Regions from separate parts of the Undibacterium sp. RuRC25W genome, predicted to be linked through region 3. Evidence: predicted binding sites of a transcription regulator. Region 3 holds the regulator's gene; each other region holds the start of a gene.
The links. The regulator sigma-54, encoded in region 3, starts transcription at its own class of promoters, with help from an activator protein. The targets are predictions, from matches to a motif close to TGGCANGNAANCTGCTTT.

Region 1 (5,828 bases), on a different contig from region 3:
GGTCTGCATGCAGCTTTCCTGCTAGACGCTCAGTATCAGCGGAGACGTCGTTGCGTACCTCGGCTAAGTTGGCGACCACGTCATCCATGCATGCTAGCAAAGAGCGCGGCATATCACCACGTAACATCAATAGCTCAGCAACACGTTCTGGTGTAATCACATCTCGATATACTTTACGATAAATTTCAAACCCAGAGACAGAACGTAATAACGCGCCCCAGTAATAAAAGTCGCGCTGCATCACTTGCTGATTTCGTTCGATTTCATTGATGCCATGAAATTTCACATCTAAAATCCGTGCGGTATTATCTGCACGCTCCAGGAAGGTTCCTAAACGGATGAAGTGCACAGCTTCATCTTTGAGCATTGTTCCAAGCGTCACGCCGCGCGACAGATGTGAGCGAAACTTCACCCACTCAAAAAACTGACCCGGATCTTGTTCTAGCATCCCGCTAGCCAATTTTTCTTGGACTTCCAGCCAGGTGGCATTTTGTGTCTCCCACACTTCCGTCGTTAGTGTTCCGCGCACAGCACGTGCATTCTCACGTGCTTCTTTCAGACATGAAGCAATGGATGATGGGTTCATTGGATCACGCACCATAAAATCGAGGACATCTTTTTTGGTCAGTATGCCGTAATGGTGATCGAATGCTGATTGCAATTCGGAGATCCCCAGCATCGCACGCCAACCGTGCTCTGCATTTTCAGCTGATTGTGGCAGCATTGATGTCTGCACATTCACGTCCAGCATACGTGCCGTATTTTCTGCCCGCTCAGTGTAACGGGCCATCCAGAATAAATGATCTGCGGTACGACTTAGCATTGTAGTTCCTAACGCGTCAGTAATGACGCTGTGAAATCAGCGGTGGTTCGATTGCGCTGACTGAATTATTTTTCTAAAATCCAGGTATCTTTGGTTCCCCCGCCTTGCGACGAGTTGACGACCAGTGAGCCTTCTTGCAAAGCAACCCGCGTCAATCCACCAGGTACCATTGATATGGTTTTTCCGGATAAGACAAATGGTCGTAAATCGATATGGCGTGGCGCAATGCCATTCTCAACAAAAGTAGGGCAAGCAGACAATGCCAGCGTTGGTTGCGCAATATAGCCGTCAGGCTTAGCAATAATCCGCTGGCGGAAATCTTCAATTTGCTGCTTGGTTGAAGCCGGTCCAACCAGCATTCCGTAACCACCTGCACCGTGGACTTCTTTGACGACCAACTCAGACAAGTTCGCTAGCGTGTAAGAGAGATCTTCTGGCTTACGGCATTGGTAAGTCGGCACGTTATTGAGAATTGGTTCTTCCGATAAATAAAATCTGATCATATCCGGTACATATGGATAAATCGATTTATCATCCGCCACGCCGGTGCCGATGGCATTGGCTAAAGTCACTCGGCCAGAACGGTAAACCGACAACAAGCCCGGAACGCCAAGTGAAGAATCTGGGCGGAATGCCAGCGGATCAAGGAAATCATCATCAATACGGCGATAAATAACGTCGACACGCTTCGGTCCTCGGGTGGTTCGCATATAGACGGCGTTGTCGTTGACGAATAAATCTTTTCCTTCAACGAGCTCGACACCCATTTGTTGGGCAAGAAATGCATGTTCAAAGTAGGCTGAGTTATACATCCCAGGCGTCATGACAACGACGGTAGGATTATCGACACCAACCGGTGCGACAGAGCGCAGATTGTCGAGCAACATATCCGGATAATGATCGACCGGCGCAATTTTATTGCTACTGAATAATTCGGGAAAGAGTCGCATCATCATCTTGCGATCTTCCAGCATATACGACACACCGGACGGTACCCGTAAGTTGTCTTCCAAGACGTAAAACTCGCCGGCACCTGCACGTACAATATCAACGCCTGCGATGTGAGCATAGATATTTGATGCAACTGAAATGCCCTGCATCTCAGGACGGTACTGTGCGTTTTTATAAATCTGCTCTGGCGGAATAATCCCCGCCTTAATGATATTCTGATCGTGATAAACGTCATGAATGAACATATTGAGCGCTTGTACGCGTTGGACCAGACCAGTTTGCAACTGCTGCCATTCGTGCGCAGGAATGATCCGCGGAATAATGTCAAAAGGAATCAGCCGCTCAGTACCTGCATCGTCACCATAAACCGCGAAGGTAATCCCTACGCGTCGGAAACTCAGGTCGGCTTCAGCACGCTTGCGTTGTAAACGTTCCGTGGTTTGCTGTTTCAACCACAAATCAAAGTCGCGATAGTGTGCCCGCGTTAAGTTCAGAGTATCTGGGCTGCTTGCTACGTCAGCAGTCATTTCATTAAAAAATTTTGCCATGTCAAATTTCCGCGAGTGCTGTTGATTCTGACTATATCAAGAAACGTGCCAGACCATAGTGAAGTGTATGCTCACGCTAAACTGAACCAGCAGGGTCTCATAACAAAAGCTGGCGACATGATCGGCCAGAGGTTACCTACCCACGCGGAAAGGCCAGGTCAGTTGCGTCAATCAGAAACGAAGTAGTGTCGCAAAACTGTCCCAGCCAGCAACGATGACATCGCTGGAACGGTTTTGCATAAGTTCTATTTTTATATCAAGGAGCGCGGATATAGTCAATGAGTTCTAGCGTATGTATATCTGGCTTTGGGGTGAATATACTCACCAGTGTCATAGCGATAAAACCAGCGGGCACGCCGAACACACCTGCAGAGATCGGTGCGATGTGCCACCATTGGTTATGAATATTGCCGCCGAACAATGGATGTGTATAGATCATGTAAAAGATACATACACTAAAGCCGGTAATGATGCCGGCGATTGCACCCTGGTGGTTCGTTCGTTTCCAGAAAATGCCCAATACCAGTGCAGGAAAGAGCGTCGATGCTGCAACGGAGAACGCTGCACCAACAAGTGACAAAATATCTGCTGGTTTCAATGAGGCAACATATGCAGCGAACAGCGCAACCACGAGTAAAAAAAGTTTAGAAATCGTCACGCGCTTTTGCGTCGAGGCAGACGGATCAATCATTTTGTAGTAAATATCGTGCGATAAAGAATTGGAGATTGTCAGCAATAATCCATCAGCGGTTGATAACGCGGCTGCCAATCCACCCGCTGCAACTAAGCCAGAAATGACATACGGCAAGCCAGAAATCTCTGGCGTAGCTAGTACGACGATATCACCGTCAATATTGATCTCAGATAGTTGCACGATCCCATCATTATTGATATCGATGATACTCACCAAGGGATTTAGTTTGTCGATGTTTGCCCAGTAGGTAACCCATGCCGGAAGATCGGAAAATTTACTACCTACCAGTGAAGTATAAATATCATATTTTAATAGGATAGCAAGCGCAGGGATCGTAATATAGAGCAACATAATAAAAAACAAAGACCAGAAAACAGAGTCTCTGCTTTCGGTCACCGATGGCGTTGTGTAGTAACGGGTCAAAACGTGGGGTAGGGCCGCCGTTCCCATCATCAGACATAACACCAAGGCGAGGAAATTATTTCGCTTATCATTCGATTCAGATTGAGTTTTTGCAGCATAAGGTGTGTACTGCGAAAAGCCAGCGTGTGACTTTGCCAGATACATGTTCTGCATATCAATCCATCGGGTACGTGCTTCTTCTGGGGTCGCAGGATAACTTTCTAGTGCCCTGGTGGCGCTTTTAATCTGAATGAGATTGCCGGCACCATTTTTCAATTGCTCTAAGTTAGCCGTTAATTCTGTGCGGCCATGCTCCCACGAGCCCGGTAAGTGTTGAATTTTTTCCTGAAATTCATTCGCCCGTAATGTGTAGATTGCGCGGACATCTTTTTCTTTCGGATCGTTCTCAAACGTTTTTTCTAGGCTACTCAGTTTAGGTAAAAAAGATCCATAGGATATTTGTGGAACTGGATTATCACTATGTTTGATCGATAACCAGACGACCGGAATCATGAAAGCGACCAAAATGATGATGTATTGCGCGACTTGGGTCCAAGTGATCGCGCGCATGCCGCCCAAAAATGAACAGACTAAAATACTCGCTAGACCTAAAAAAATACCGACAGAAAAATCAACACCAGTAAAGCGGGAGGTAATCAGGCCAACACCGTAAATTTGAGCGACCACGTAAATAAAAGAAATAAATACGGTTGCTAATACAGCGAGTAATCGAACCAGATTACTGTCGTCTTTCCCTGCAAAGCGGGCGCCTAGAAAGTCTGGAATTGTGTACTGCCCAAATTTTCTAATATAGGGTGCGATCAACATTGCGACCAGACAAAAGCCACCAGTCCATCCTACGATGTAGGCCAATCCATCAAAACCCTGTAAATATAAGCCGCCAGCCAGACTTAAAAAACTAGCCGCAGACATCCAGTCTGCTGCCGTTGCCATGCCATTAAAGACGGCGGGTACCCGACGCCCTGCAACATAGTATTCCGTGATATCCGAGGTACGGCAAAGGACACCAATCCCCGCATAAATGATGATGGTCACAAACATGAACAGATAGCCTATCCATGAGCGAGGTACACCTTCTCGTTCAAGGATGGCAAGGCTGATGAGAAAAACAAAAAAAAGAAAGGTATACCACGTGTAGTATCTGGTTAATTTTCTGGAAAAGTGATTGTTCGCCATCAGTTTTCACCTTTTGACTTAGTCCGTGAAATCCAGCGCATTCCTAGCGAATAGATGGCAAGTATCGATACAAAGCTCAGCGTCAATCCTTGTGCTGCCATGTAGAACGAGAGTGGCCAGCTAAAGAAATGCATGCTGGATAACTCACGGGCAAAAAAGAGGCTGACAAAAGTGAGGCTAAACCATACTATCAGTAGCACGCTGGTCAGACGTTTGGTGTTGCGCCAATAGTGGTGTTTTTCTGGCGTAGTCGTTGTATTCATCTCAGTCGCCTTCAGGGACGAAATCATCGAACGGATTTAATTTGAAAAAAATACGGAACACACAGCCAGGAAATTGCTTATCTTGTGGATGTGGGTTATCGCTGATGTCGATATGTGCATCGTGTTGCAAGACAATTTCACGCACAATGGATAGGCCTAGTCCACTCCCTTGGACATTGGTTCCTAAAATCCGGTAGAAGCGCTCGAAGACATGTTCACGTTCTGAGACCGGAATACCCGGGCCATTGTCTTCGACTTCCAGAATCGCTAGTTGCTGTGAATGATTGACGTTAACTTTGACGGTAATGTTATGCTCTGCAGGCGTATACCGAATTGCATTGTCGACCAGATTGCTGAGCATCTCTTTTAACATGAGTGGATTGCCAAAAATGGTCACTGCCTCATCAGTTTGTTCGAACCCGAGGTCAATTCTCTTGTTGAACGAGATTGGAATCCACTCTCGTACGACATCCATCGCTAACTCATTAAGAACGATTTGTTTAAGCGGTTGCTGGGCGGGCGTTTGATTTTCTGCACGCGCCATGGTCAGCAATTGGTTAATTAGCCTGGTTGCTGCTTCTGAACTGGTCGACAGTTGCAAAAGTGAACGATGAATTTCTTCCTGATCGGTCTGGCGTAACGCTAGTTCTGATTGCATTCGCATCCCAGCCAGTGGTGTCTTCATTTGATGTGCTGCATCAGCGATAAAACGCTTCTGGCTATCAATCGTCTGCGTCAGACGCGCTAGCATATCGTTGAGTGAATTCACTAAAGGTGTGATTTCTTCAGGTACCTGCCGCGAATCAATGGGACTTAGATCGTCTGGGCGCCGTGCTCGGATCCGATGTTGCAGTTCGGCGAGTGGCGACAGTCCACGACTTAACGCAAACCAGACCAATGCCAATGCGATGGGAAGAATAATAAACTGTGGAAGAATAACGCCTTTAATG
Region 2 (5,828 bases), on a different contig from region 3:
TGAACGCTCCGCCGCCTACGGCGTCACGCGTGACGCCACACCGGACTATCAGCCTGCAGGCAAAGAAGCATTTTCATTGTTAATAGAGCAAAATCGCCTGTTGCACAGCCACGCAGTGCCTGTCATGGAAAATCTCTATGAGCAGATCATCAATACGCATCACATGATCGTACTGACGGATACCCAGGGAAAAATTTTACACACCCTTGGGGATGCGGACTTCTTAGCCAAGGCCGATCAGGTCGCACTTAGTCTGGGTGTGGCATGGTCGGAACAAAGTAAGGGGACCAATGCCATCGGTACGGCGATTGCCAGCGCTTGTCCGACCGTCGTGCATGCCGACCAGCATTACATGCTGGCGAATAATTTTTTGACTTGTTCAGCGGCACCAATTTTTGATGCCCGTGGGGCGATGATTGGGGTCTTGGATGTGACTGGCGATCAACACCATTTCCAGCGGCACACCCTAGCGCTGGTACGGATGTCGGCGCAGATGATCGAAAATCAGTTATTTAATGAAGCGTTTCAAGGTGCGATCAAGATCCATTTTCATAGTCGTCCAGAATTTCTTGGCACGCTTATGGAAGGCATTGTCTGTTTTACGCCGGATGGTCGGTTTATCTCTGCCAGTCGCAGTGGCTTATTTCAGATCGGTATGTCTGCCTCGGCGCTGCAAGCCCACACCTTTAGTTCTTTGTTCGGGATGCCAATCTCGGCTTGTATTGATCACCACCGGACAGCGACACCAGGTCTGTTGCAATTGTGTCTGCACAATGGCGTCAAGGTTTATGCAAAATGTAGCGATATCCGTCCACCTGCATCCGTGTTTCAGCATACGTTACACAATGTCAGACCCGCCGCACCAGCACCTGAACAGGAGCAAAAATCTAACCCTCGCTTTTCGAGTTTAAATTATTTGAATACGGGTGATCATCAGGTGGCGCGTAGCATCGACAAATTGCGTAAAGTAATCGGGCGCGGTATTTCTATTTTGATTACCGGCGAAACAGGTACTGGCAAAGAGTTGCTGGCGCAGGCGATCCATAATGATTCTCCGCGGCATGCAGCACCGTTTGTGGCACTCAATTGCGCATCTATCCCTGAGACATTGATCGAGTCAGAATTATTTGGCTACGAAGAAGGTGCGTTTACGGGCGCGCGTAAAAAAGGCAACGTCGGCAAAATTTTACAAGCCAATGGCGGCACCTTATTTTTAGATGAAATCGGCGATATGCCATTTAGTCTGCAAGCCCGTTTACTACGGGTATTGCAAGAACGCATGGTGACACCATTAGGAAGTAGTAAATCGATTCCTGTCAATGTGGACGTGATCTGTGCAACAAACCGGCATCTGCGTGACATGATTGCGCGTGGTGAATTCAGAGACGATTTATATTATCGCCTCAACGGTCTGGTGGTCCGCTTGCCTGCGTTGCGGGAGCGCAATGATTTAGATATCGTCGTCGCTAAAATATTGCAGACAGAAAGCAATGGCGTCAGCTACACATTGCATCCTGAGGTCATGACGTTATTCCGTGCGCACAACTGGCCGGGTAATTTCCGGCAATTGAGTAACTTGCTCAGAACAGCGATTCTGATGGCAGGAGAAGAGCGCGAGATCAAAATGGAACATTTACCCGATGATTTTCTGGATGATATTGTCGATATGGTGCCAGATAGCAATCAGTCCGACTTGTCTTCGCTATCGCCTCAACCTATCGCCGTAACGATGACTGAAATCGAGCATGACGTCATTCAACGCGCACTGGCCGCACACGATGGCAACGTTTCCGCGACAGCCCGTGCATTGGGCGTATCACGTAACACGATTTATCGTAAAAAACTTAATTGATGAAGCAGCATCGATCAGATTGCAGTCATCGCACTGACCGCATTCATCGCTTCTAACTTCGCGTATTCTTCATCCGCAAACAAACGTGAACGGGTTAGAAAGCGTTTGCCAGTGCCGTTATCCAACGAGAACATACCGCCCATGCCATCGACTAGATCGATAATTAATTGTGTATGTTTCCAATATTCAAATTGTTCTGGACTCATATAAAAAGGCGCACCGCTGATTTCTCCCAGCAAGATGTCATGGTCGCTAATCTGGAAGTCATTTTGCGCGTAGCACAGGGGAGCACTACCATCGCAACATCCACCCGACTGAAAAAATAACAGCGCGCCATGTTGCGCTTGTAGTTTTTGCAGAAACGCGATCGCCTCTGGTGTGCCAAGGACACGGGGTAATTCCGGATGCAATATGGGTTGTGTCATGGTGCATTCATTTAGATTAAACAATAAAAAACTTCCGGCACAACGCTAAGGCTGTGACGGAAGTTTACCTCTACCTATAATCAGAAAAAGCCAAGTGCGTTCGGGCTGTAACTGACCAGCAGATTTTTTGTCTGTTGGTAGTGATCCAACATCATCTTATGATTTTCACGTCCGATACCGGATTGTTTGTAACCACCGAAGGCCGCATGCGCTGGATACAGGTGGTAGCAGTTTGTCCATACCCGACCTGCCTGAATGCCACGTCCAACGCGGAACGCACGTGATCCGTCGCGGGTCCAGACGCCTGCACCGAGACCATATAAGGTGTCATTGGCAATCGCCAGCGCTTCCGCCTCATCTTTAAACGTCGTCACTGACACCACAGGGCCAAAAATCTCTTCTTGGAAGATCCGCATTTTGTTGTGACCTTTGAAAATCGTTGGTTGCACATAGAAGCCGGTTTCCAGATCGCCTTCCATGTCTTTGCGCGCACCACCGATCAATACTTCAGCACCTTCTTGTTTGCCGATATCGAGATACGATAGAATTTTTTCTAGTTGTTCGTGCGACGCTTGTGCTCCAATCATCGTGTTGGCATCGAGCGGGCTACCTTGTTTGATGGCAGCGACACGTTTGATCGCACGTTCAATGAAGCGCTCGTAGATGGATTCCTGAATTAAGACGCGGGAAGGGCAGGTGCAGACCTCACCTTGATTGAGCGCGAACATCGAGAAACCTTCCAGACATTTATCAAAGAAGGCATCGTCTTTATCCATCACATCTTCAAAGAAAATATTCGGTGATTTGCCACCTAACTCTAGCGTAACAGGAATCAGATTCTGTGCAGCATATTGCATGATAAGGCGGCCAGTGCCTGTCTCACCCGTAAATGCGATTTTGGCGATACGTTTGCTTGATGCCAGTGGCTTTCCTGCTTCCAGTCCAAAACCATTCACTACATTGAGTACGCCTGCTGGTAACAGATCATGAATCAGTTCAACCAACACCATGATCGAGGCAGGTGTTTGTTCTGCGGGTTTGAGTACCACGCAGTTACCGGCTGCTAATGCCGGTGCCAGTTTCCAGACCGCCATCAGGATCGGAAAATTCCATGGAATAATCTGACCGACGACACCTAATGGTTCCTGAATGTGATATGCAAAGGTCGTTTCGTCGATTTGTGAAACAGATCCTTCTTGGGCGCGGATACAGCCAGCGAAATAACGGAAATGATCAATCGCCAGAGGAATATCCGCTGCCATCGTTTCACGGATTGGTTTGCCATTGTCGATCGTTTCAGCTGTCGCCAGTAAGCTCAGATTGGCTTCCATGCGATCAGCAATTTTATTCAAAACATTGGCGCGATCAGCGGCAGAGGTATTGCCCCATGCAGTTTTAGCGGCGTGGGCAGCATCGAGTGCGAGCTCGATATCCTCTGCAGTTGATCGTGCGACTTCGCAAAACGGTTTGCCGATGATAGGACTGATATTGGCAAAGTAATCGCCTTTGACTGGAGCTACAAATTTGCCGCCGATAAAATTGTCGTAACGGGTTTTGAAAGGATTGCTGATGCCCAGTTTGCTGATGTCTGCCATGTTCATGGTGTTTGTCTCCGTAAAATTATTTGTGGTTGTATCGGGTGCTGTTGCACACAAGGATAAGAGCAATCCCTGTGCCATGGCCGATGTTGCAGTGCATCGTCGACGGAGCACCATAGGCGCTATCAGAGATGCATAAAAAAACTAAGTAAGGAGATGCTAGGATTGTGACAATGGTGAACAGGTTGATTTCACTGACTGTTGCAAATTGGGACAGTCGGTGAGTAAGCCAAGGAAATCGTTTGATGAGCGATGGTGTCGTAAAGAGGAAATACCCTTGCCCAATGCTATTTAGGCGAAAAAAAAACCGGAGGCGCGGCTCCGGTTGTTGTGATGCTGATGTTACTTAGTTAAAGGCATTTATTAGCTGCGCAATTTCGCAAAGGCTGCTGCCATCGCGTTGCCAGATGGTGCCGTTTGCGTCTGGTTACGATGCTGATTGAGGCGTTTAGTATCGTTACGATCGCCGCGTTGCTCAGGTTTGCTGCCTGGTTGCGGTGCTGCATCAGTCAGGCGCATGGTCAGCGCAATACGTTGACGTTTAACATCCACTTCCAAGACTTTGACCTTCACAACCTGACCCGCTTTCACAACGGTGTGCGGGTCTTTAACAAAGGTATTGGACAGCGCAGAAATGTGGACAAGACCATCCTGATGCACGCCGATATCCACAAAGGCACCGAATGCAGCAACGTTGGTGACCACGCCTTCCAGAATCATCTCTGGACGTAAATCTTTGATCTCTTCAACGCCTTCTTTAAACGTCGCTGTAGTAAATTCAGGGCGTGGATCGCGCCCTGGTTTTTCTAATTCTTTGATGATGTCCGTAATCGTTGGCACACCGAATTGATCATCGGCATACTTCGCCGGATTGAGCGATTTTAATAACCCGCTATCACCAATAACGCCTTTGACATCTTTTTTAATATCAGCAAGAATTTTTTCAACCAGCGGATAAGACTCGGGGTGAACTGCTGACGCATCCAGCGGGTTATTGCCATTCATGATGCGCAAAAAGCCTGCTGCCTGCTCAAACGTCTTATCGCCCAGACGTGGCACAGAGCGCAAATCTGCACGTGAGGTGAACATCCCTTTGGCATCGCGGAAATTGACAATACTTTGTGCAACGCTCGAGGACAAGCCTGATACCCGCGCCAATAACGGTGCAGAGGCTGTATTGACGTCCACACCCACCGCATTCACGCAGTCTTCTACCACCGCATCGAGTGAGCGCGCCAATTGGCTTTGGCTGACATCATGCTGATACTGACCCACACCAATCGATTTCGGATCGATCTTCACCAGTTCTGCCAAGGGGTCTTGCAAACGACGCGCGATTGATACTGCGCCACGGATAGAAACGTCGAGGTCAGGCAATTCTTTAGACGCAAATTCAGAAGCAGAATACACCGATGCGCCTGCTTCTGAGACCACGATTTTGGTCAGCTTTAATTCTGGTTTGAGTTTGATCAGGTCTTGTGCAAGCTTATCTGTTTCGCGCGATGCCGTGCCATTACCAATCGAGATCAGTGATACGTTATGTTTGGCGGCGAGTTGCGCCAATACATGCAAGGAGCCATCCCAGTCATTGCGCGGCTGATGTGGGTAAATGGTGGCGTATTCCATGACCTTGCCTGTGGCATCGACCACCGCCACTTTGACACCGGTACGCAGACCAGGATCGAGACCCATGGTCGCGCGTGGGCCAGCTGGCGCTGCGAGCAACAAGTCTTTCAGGTTACGTGCAAACACATTGATCGCTTCGATCTCTGATTGCTCACGCAATTTACCCATTAATTCGGTATCAAGATGCATGAAGACTTTGACGCGCCATGCCCAGCGGACTGTATCAACCAGCCATTTGTCAGCAGGGCGATCCTTTTGGCTGATACCAAAGTGCGCTGCAATTCTGCCCTCGCATGGATTCAACGGTGAGGCCCATGTTGGCTTCTC
Region 3 (5,828 bases):
GATGACGTCACGAACGACGCTGCCATGCGTGCTGTTGAGTTGGCGAGCCAAACTATACAAATTGAAGCTGATGCTTTAATTGCCCTACAAAAGCGCCTCAACAATGAGGATGCCGCAGGCTTCGCACACGCGGTACGGATGCTACTGCAATGTAAAGGCCGAGTTGTTGTCTCTGGAATAGGTAAGTCAGGGCATATCGCCCGCAAAATTGCAGCCACATTTGCATCGACCGGTACGCCGTCATTTTTTGTCCATCCGGCAGAAGCCGCTCATGGCGACTTGGGTATGGTAACGCCACAAGATGTCTTTATTGCCATCTCATACTCAGGCGAAGCGACAGAGCTGATGGCCATTTTGCCAATTATCAAGCGACTCGGTGTAAAACTGATTTCAATGACAGGCAATCCAGCCTCAAGTTTGGGTAAAATTTCAGATGTACATTTAAGCCTGCAGGTAGATAAAGAGGCGTGCCCACTCAATCTGGCGCCCACCGCCAGTACCACAGTAACGCTGGCTTTAGGTGATGCATTAGCTGTAGCCGTATTAGATGCGCGTGGCTTCCGCGAAGAAGATTTCGCCCGCTCTCATCCCGGTGGTGCTCTGGGCCGACGACTGCTCACTTATGTCAGAGATGTTATGCGTACAGGGGATGCTATTCCGAGCGTCTCACCCGATACCAAACTCACGTCCGCACTCCTTGAAATCACCAAAAAAGGGATGGCGATGACGGCAGTCGTCGATTCAGACCGCCATATTGTTGGTGTATTCACTGACGGTGATTTACGCCGCATGATGGAAGGTGTGTGTGATTTTACGCAAATCAGCATTGCTGATGTCATGCATCCTCATCCGCGCACAATTCGTGCCGATCAGCTAGCTGTAGAAGCAGTCGAGGTCATGGAAACCTACAGGATCAATCAAGTGCTGGTCGTAGATGAAGATAGCAAACTGGTCGGTGCGCTGCATATCCATGATCTGACAAGAGCAAAGGTAATTTAATGTCTGACGCATTCATAAAAGCAACAGCAAAAGCAGCAAAAATCAAGCTGATGATATTTGATGTCGATGGTATTCTGACGGATGGCAGCCTGCATTTTAGTCCTGACGGCGAAGCACTGAAAACGTTTAATGTTCTCGATGGACAAGGGATCCGCTTATTACAAAAAGCGGGTATCGCTACTGCAATTATCAGCGCCCGCAAATCTGCGATCGTTTCTAAACGCGCTTCAGACCTCGACATTACGCATGTCCGTCAAGGCATCCATGATAAAAAAACTGCCTTCTTTGAACTTCTGGCGGAATTGAATCTTACCAGCGACGAATGTGGCTTCATTGGGGACGACGTCATCGATTTACCAGTATTGACCCGTGTCGGATTTGCCGCAAGTGTCCCCAATGGCCATCCAGAAGTTCGCTCAAGAGTAGATTATGTGACCACGGCACTTGGTGGTAAAGGCGCTGCACGTGAGGTGTGTGACTACATTTTACGGGCGCAGAACAAATACCAACTCGCTTTAGCTGACTATCTGGCATGAAACCACAAATCACCATTGACCGAGCACAAATCTGGATTGCAGTAGCAGTCCTAGGGTTTATTGCGCTCGGAAGCTTTTGGGTGGAAAATGCGTTTCGCCAGAGTGGAGAAGAAGATGCACAAAAATCTTCCGTGCGCCTTGAGCCTGATTACTATGTAGAAAAATTCAACTTCATACGACTATCGAATAGCAACAAAGCGAATTACCATTTAACTGGTGAGAAGCTGATCCATCTGCCACGTACCGATCAGTATGAAATTACCAATCCACACATTAATAGCTTTGCCGATCAACGCACCGCAGTCACAATCATTGCAGCACGGGCTGTTGTAGATCAGAAATCCAATACAGTCCTACCGAAACGCGAACACGATATAGTGCGCCTGTATGACAACGTGACCGTTGAACGCCCAGAGGGCGACAACTCACATTTTATGCGTTTAGAAACAGATTATCTGATGTTGACCCCGGATGATGATTTAATTACTTCGGATCATCCCGTCACATTATTTACCCACGGTATAGAATCTCATGCAATTGGTATGGTCGCTAATAATTCAACGCAGCAACTGGAATTATTAAGCAAAGTACGCGCACGTTTAAAAAAACGTGTTGATTGAGAACTTACCTGACAAGAAACCCAATTAGAAAGTAAACCATGCGCCTGACTCTCATTTCTACTCGTCAGATTGTGAGCTCGATAGTATTTTTTGGCCTCTGCACTTCGGTAGTTTTATCGGCACACGCCGAAAAAGCCGATAGCAAAAAAGAAATGGTCATTGAAGCGGATCATCTGATCAGTGACGGCAAAACCAATGTCACCACTTGCTCTGGTGATGTGCACATCACCAAAGGGACCTTGGTCGTCAGCGCGGAACGTGCTGTTGCTAGCAAAACCCCTGATGATTTTCAAAACGTAAAACTCTACGCTAAGGCTGGGGGTAAGGTCAGGTTTCGCCAGAAACGCGACGGCGGGCCAGACCTGTGGGTAGAGGGTGAAGCTGAGCGTGCCGAATATGACGAAAAAACAGAATTTATTAAATTCATCTCTCGTGCCAAAGTACGTTACCTTGAAGGTAGCAAGGTCACCGACGAACAAGAAGGCGAGTATCTCTCTTACGATAGTAAAAACGATGTCTTTGTTGGCTCGAATACAAGCAATGGCACTGCTGTATCTGGCGGTGGAAGAATCCGTCTGACTATTCAGCCAAAGAACGACAAATAAAATATCAAAGAAATATAAGATGCCAACCAATACCTCAGAAAAAACCAGCACGCTGGTGGTAAAAGGCCTGCAAAAACGCTACGGCGCGAGGCAGGTTGTCAGAGATGTGTCATTGACCGTGAAGAGCGGCGAAGTTGTTGGCTTGCTTGGCCCTAACGGGGCGGGAAAAACCACCTCGTTTTACATGATTGTTGGCCTCGTCCCATCGGATGGTGGAAGTATTACCATAGACGGCATACCCGCCTCTGGACTGGCGATTCATGAACGTGCGGTCTTAGGTTTATCTTACTTACCGCAAGAAGCCTCAGTTTTTAGAAAACTCACTGTTGAAGAAAACATCCGCGCGGTTTTGGAGATACAAAAAGATGAAAATAACAAATTTTTATCTAAAGGTGTTATTCAACAACGACTAGATGCCTTATTGGCAGATTTACAAATCGAAAAAATCCGCGACAACCCTGCCTTATCTCTGTCGGGGGGGGAGCGGCGACGCGTCGAAATTGCCCGTGCTTTGGCAACAAATCCGCGGTTCGTCCTGTTAGATGAACCATTTGCGGGCGTTGATCCCATCGCGGTCATTGAGATTCAGCGTATCGTACGCTTTCTCAAAGAGCGTGGTATTGGCGTTTTGATCACTGACCACAACGTGCGTGAAACATTGGGTATCTGTGATCATGCCTATATCATCAATCAAGGTGCAGTATTAGCCAGTGGCAAGCCTGACGACATCATTGAAAATGAATCGGTCAGACGGGTGTATCTGGGAGAACATTTCCGGATGTGACGGAAGCATCATGAAACAAAGCCTGCAACTCCGCACTTCCCAGCATCTGGCGCTCACTCCACAATTGCAACAATCGATACGGTTATTGCAATTGTCGACCCTTGAGTTACATCAGGAACTGGAAACACTACTCATCGAGAACCCACTCTTGGAACGGGTCGATGATCCTATGGATAATGCAGTCAGGCTATTGGCAGATGGCGCAATCAATAGCACCAGTACAACACCTGATGCAGGCATGGAAATACCAGATTTACAAGCAAATACCACTACGTCGCAGGATTCACAATCTGACACTGAATTTGCAACGAATGACAGTGTCAGCGCAAACGAGGAAGACTGGAGCTTCAATGATGCGCCAGCAGGCCAATACAATGCCGAAGATGATGACGGTCAACGTCAGCTAGAAGCAGCGCACATTGGTCTGCGTGAGCATTTATCAGAACAAATGCGACTCAATTTGCGCGAACCGCGTGATTTGGCGCTGGTTGAACTCATCATTGATGCCATTGATGATAATGGTTATCTCAGCGAAACATTAGAAGAAATTCATGCGAGTCTGCCAATAGAACTGACTGTTGAGCTAGAAGAATTATCATTTGCGCTCTCTATGGTGCAAAGTTTCGACCCCGCCGGAGTCGGTGCAAGATGTCCGGCAGAATGTTTGGCATTGCAGATAAAACGTTTACCTCATATCCCATTCGTGACGCGTCGCTTGGCATTAAGTATTGTTGAAAATCAATTAAATTTATTTGCCCAACGGGACTTCACTAAATTAAAGAAAATTTTTGATTGTGATGATGAAGATTTACGTGAAGCACAGCTTGTCATCCGAACATGCAAACCACGCCCAGGCAGTGAATTTGCTAAAAGTAGTTCAGACTATGTCGTCCCAGATGTAATTGTCAAAAAAACGGCGAATGGCTGGCAAGTCGTACTCAATCAGGACGTCATGCCCAAACTGCGCGTGAGTAGCATGTACGCGAATCTGATGCGTCAGCATCGCGGCGAAAATGGTCTAAACACCCAACTCCAGGAAGCACGCTGGCTCATCAAAAATATGCGCCAACGCTTTGAAACCATATTGCGCGTTGCGCAAGCGATAGTAGAAAGGCAGCGTAATTTTTTTACGCACGGTGCAGTTGCTATGCGCCCCCTTGTTTTGCGCGAAATAGCTGATACACTAGGACTACACGAAAGCACAATTTCTCGTGTAACGACCCAAAAATACATGTTGACCCCACATGGCATGTTTGAGTTGAAGTACTTTTTCGGCAGCCATGTCGCGACGGAAACTGGGGGAGAAGCATCGTCCACCGCGATACGAGCACTCATCAAGCAGTTGATAGGAGCAGAAGACCAGAAGAACCCACTCTCTGACAGTAAAATTGCAGACATGCTGGGTGAACAGGGCATGGTAATTGCCCGACGTACCGTCGCCAAATACCGAGAAGCCTTGAAAATTCCTCCAGTGAGTATGCGTAAATCTTTATAAGTTTGTCCTTGTATTTACGGTTTAAATTGCTATATATGATTTAGCTCAAAACACTTCCGATGAAATGAGCGCATCATCATAGTATGGAACATTATTATAGGAGCACAGTATGAATCTCACCATCAGTGGACATCACGTCGAAGTAACTCCTGCAATTCGCGAATACGTACATACCAAGCTAGAACGGGTACGGCGTCACTTTGATCAAGTCATTGATATTGCCGTCATCCTGACGGTAGACAAGCTCCGAGAAAAAGAAAAACGTCACAAAGCCGATATCAATCTACACATCAGCGGAAAAGATATCCATGTTGAAAGTCTGGCGCATGATTTATATGCCGCCATTGATTCACTGGTCGACAAACTGGACCGTCAAGTCATTAAGCATAAAGACAAAATTCAGGAACATCAGCACGATGCAATAAAACATATGCCAGACCCGGCATCGGCATAATTTCCATCCCCTGAATAATCGGGGACATCAAAACAAAGGACGCTTTCTGGCGTCCTTTTTTGTTTATACCAAGCTCTTTGTTTAGCGATGTTGAAAGCACGTGACGTCTTGCCAACCAAAGCATAAAATGATTGCTTCATCACGATCAATTTATTGGTAATCCTATGAGCGAACACGTCCTGACATCCGTTAAAAATCATATCGGTTTTATTACGCTTGACCGCCCCAAAGCCCTTAATTCATTATCTCTGGACATGGTACGCGCGATGACTGCTAGCTTGCTCCAGTGGCGAGAAGATGAACACATCCGTGCCGTGTTTATTCAGAGTAGTAGC

Region 1: a site for sigma-54 is predicted at 2,356-2,373, ahead of ACO0KV_RS01410 (circularly permuted type 2 ATP-grasp protein). Genes of this name have one in related genera too.
Region 2: a site for sigma-54 is predicted at 3,938-3,955, ahead of adh (aldehyde dehydrogenase). Genes of this name have one in related genera too.

The regions. Positions count from the first base shown of each region.
Region 1 is NZ_JBMPPD010000002.1:54,435-60,262, reverse strand. Features, by position in the region: gene ACO0KV_RS01415 (alpha-E domain-containing protein) at 1-823, opposite strand, end outside; gene ACO0KV_RS01410 (circularly permuted type 2 ATP-grasp protein) at 889-2,322, opposite strand; gene ACO0KV_RS01405 (sodium:solute symporter family protein) at 2,579-4,615, opposite strand; gene ACO0KV_RS01400 (DUF4212 domain-containing protein) at 4,615-4,878, opposite strand; gene ACO0KV_RS01395 (sensor histidine kinase N-terminal domain-containing protein) at 4,880-5,828, opposite strand, start outside.
Region 2 is NZ_JBMPPD010000007.1:54,499-60,326, forward strand. Features, by position in the region: gene ACO0KV_RS05320 (sigma-54-dependent Fis family transcriptional regulator) at 1-1,852, shown strand, start outside; gene ACO0KV_RS05325 (DUF779 domain-containing protein) at 1,867-2,277, opposite strand; gene adh (aldehyde dehydrogenase) at 2,358-3,878, opposite strand; gene ACO0KV_RS05335 (Tex family protein) at 4,239-5,828, opposite strand, start outside.
Region 3 is NZ_JBMPPD010000013.1:38,755-44,582, forward strand. Features, by position in the region: gene ACO0KV_RS08050 (KpsF/GutQ family sugar-phosphate isomerase) at 25-999, shown strand; gene ACO0KV_RS08055 (KdsC family phosphatase) at 999-1,535, shown strand; gene lptC (LPS export ABC transporter periplasmic protein LptC) at 1,532-2,155, shown strand; gene lptA (lipopolysaccharide transport periplasmic protein LptA) at 2,194-2,760, shown strand; gene lptB (LPS export ABC transporter ATP-binding protein) at 2,780-3,544, shown strand; gene ACO0KV_RS08075 (RNA polymerase factor sigma-54) at 3,555-5,039, shown strand; gene hpf (ribosome hibernation-promoting factor, HPF/YfiA family) at 5,149-5,493, shown strand; gene ACO0KV_RS08085 (enoyl-CoA hydratase/isomerase family protein) at 5,658-5,828, shown strand, end outside.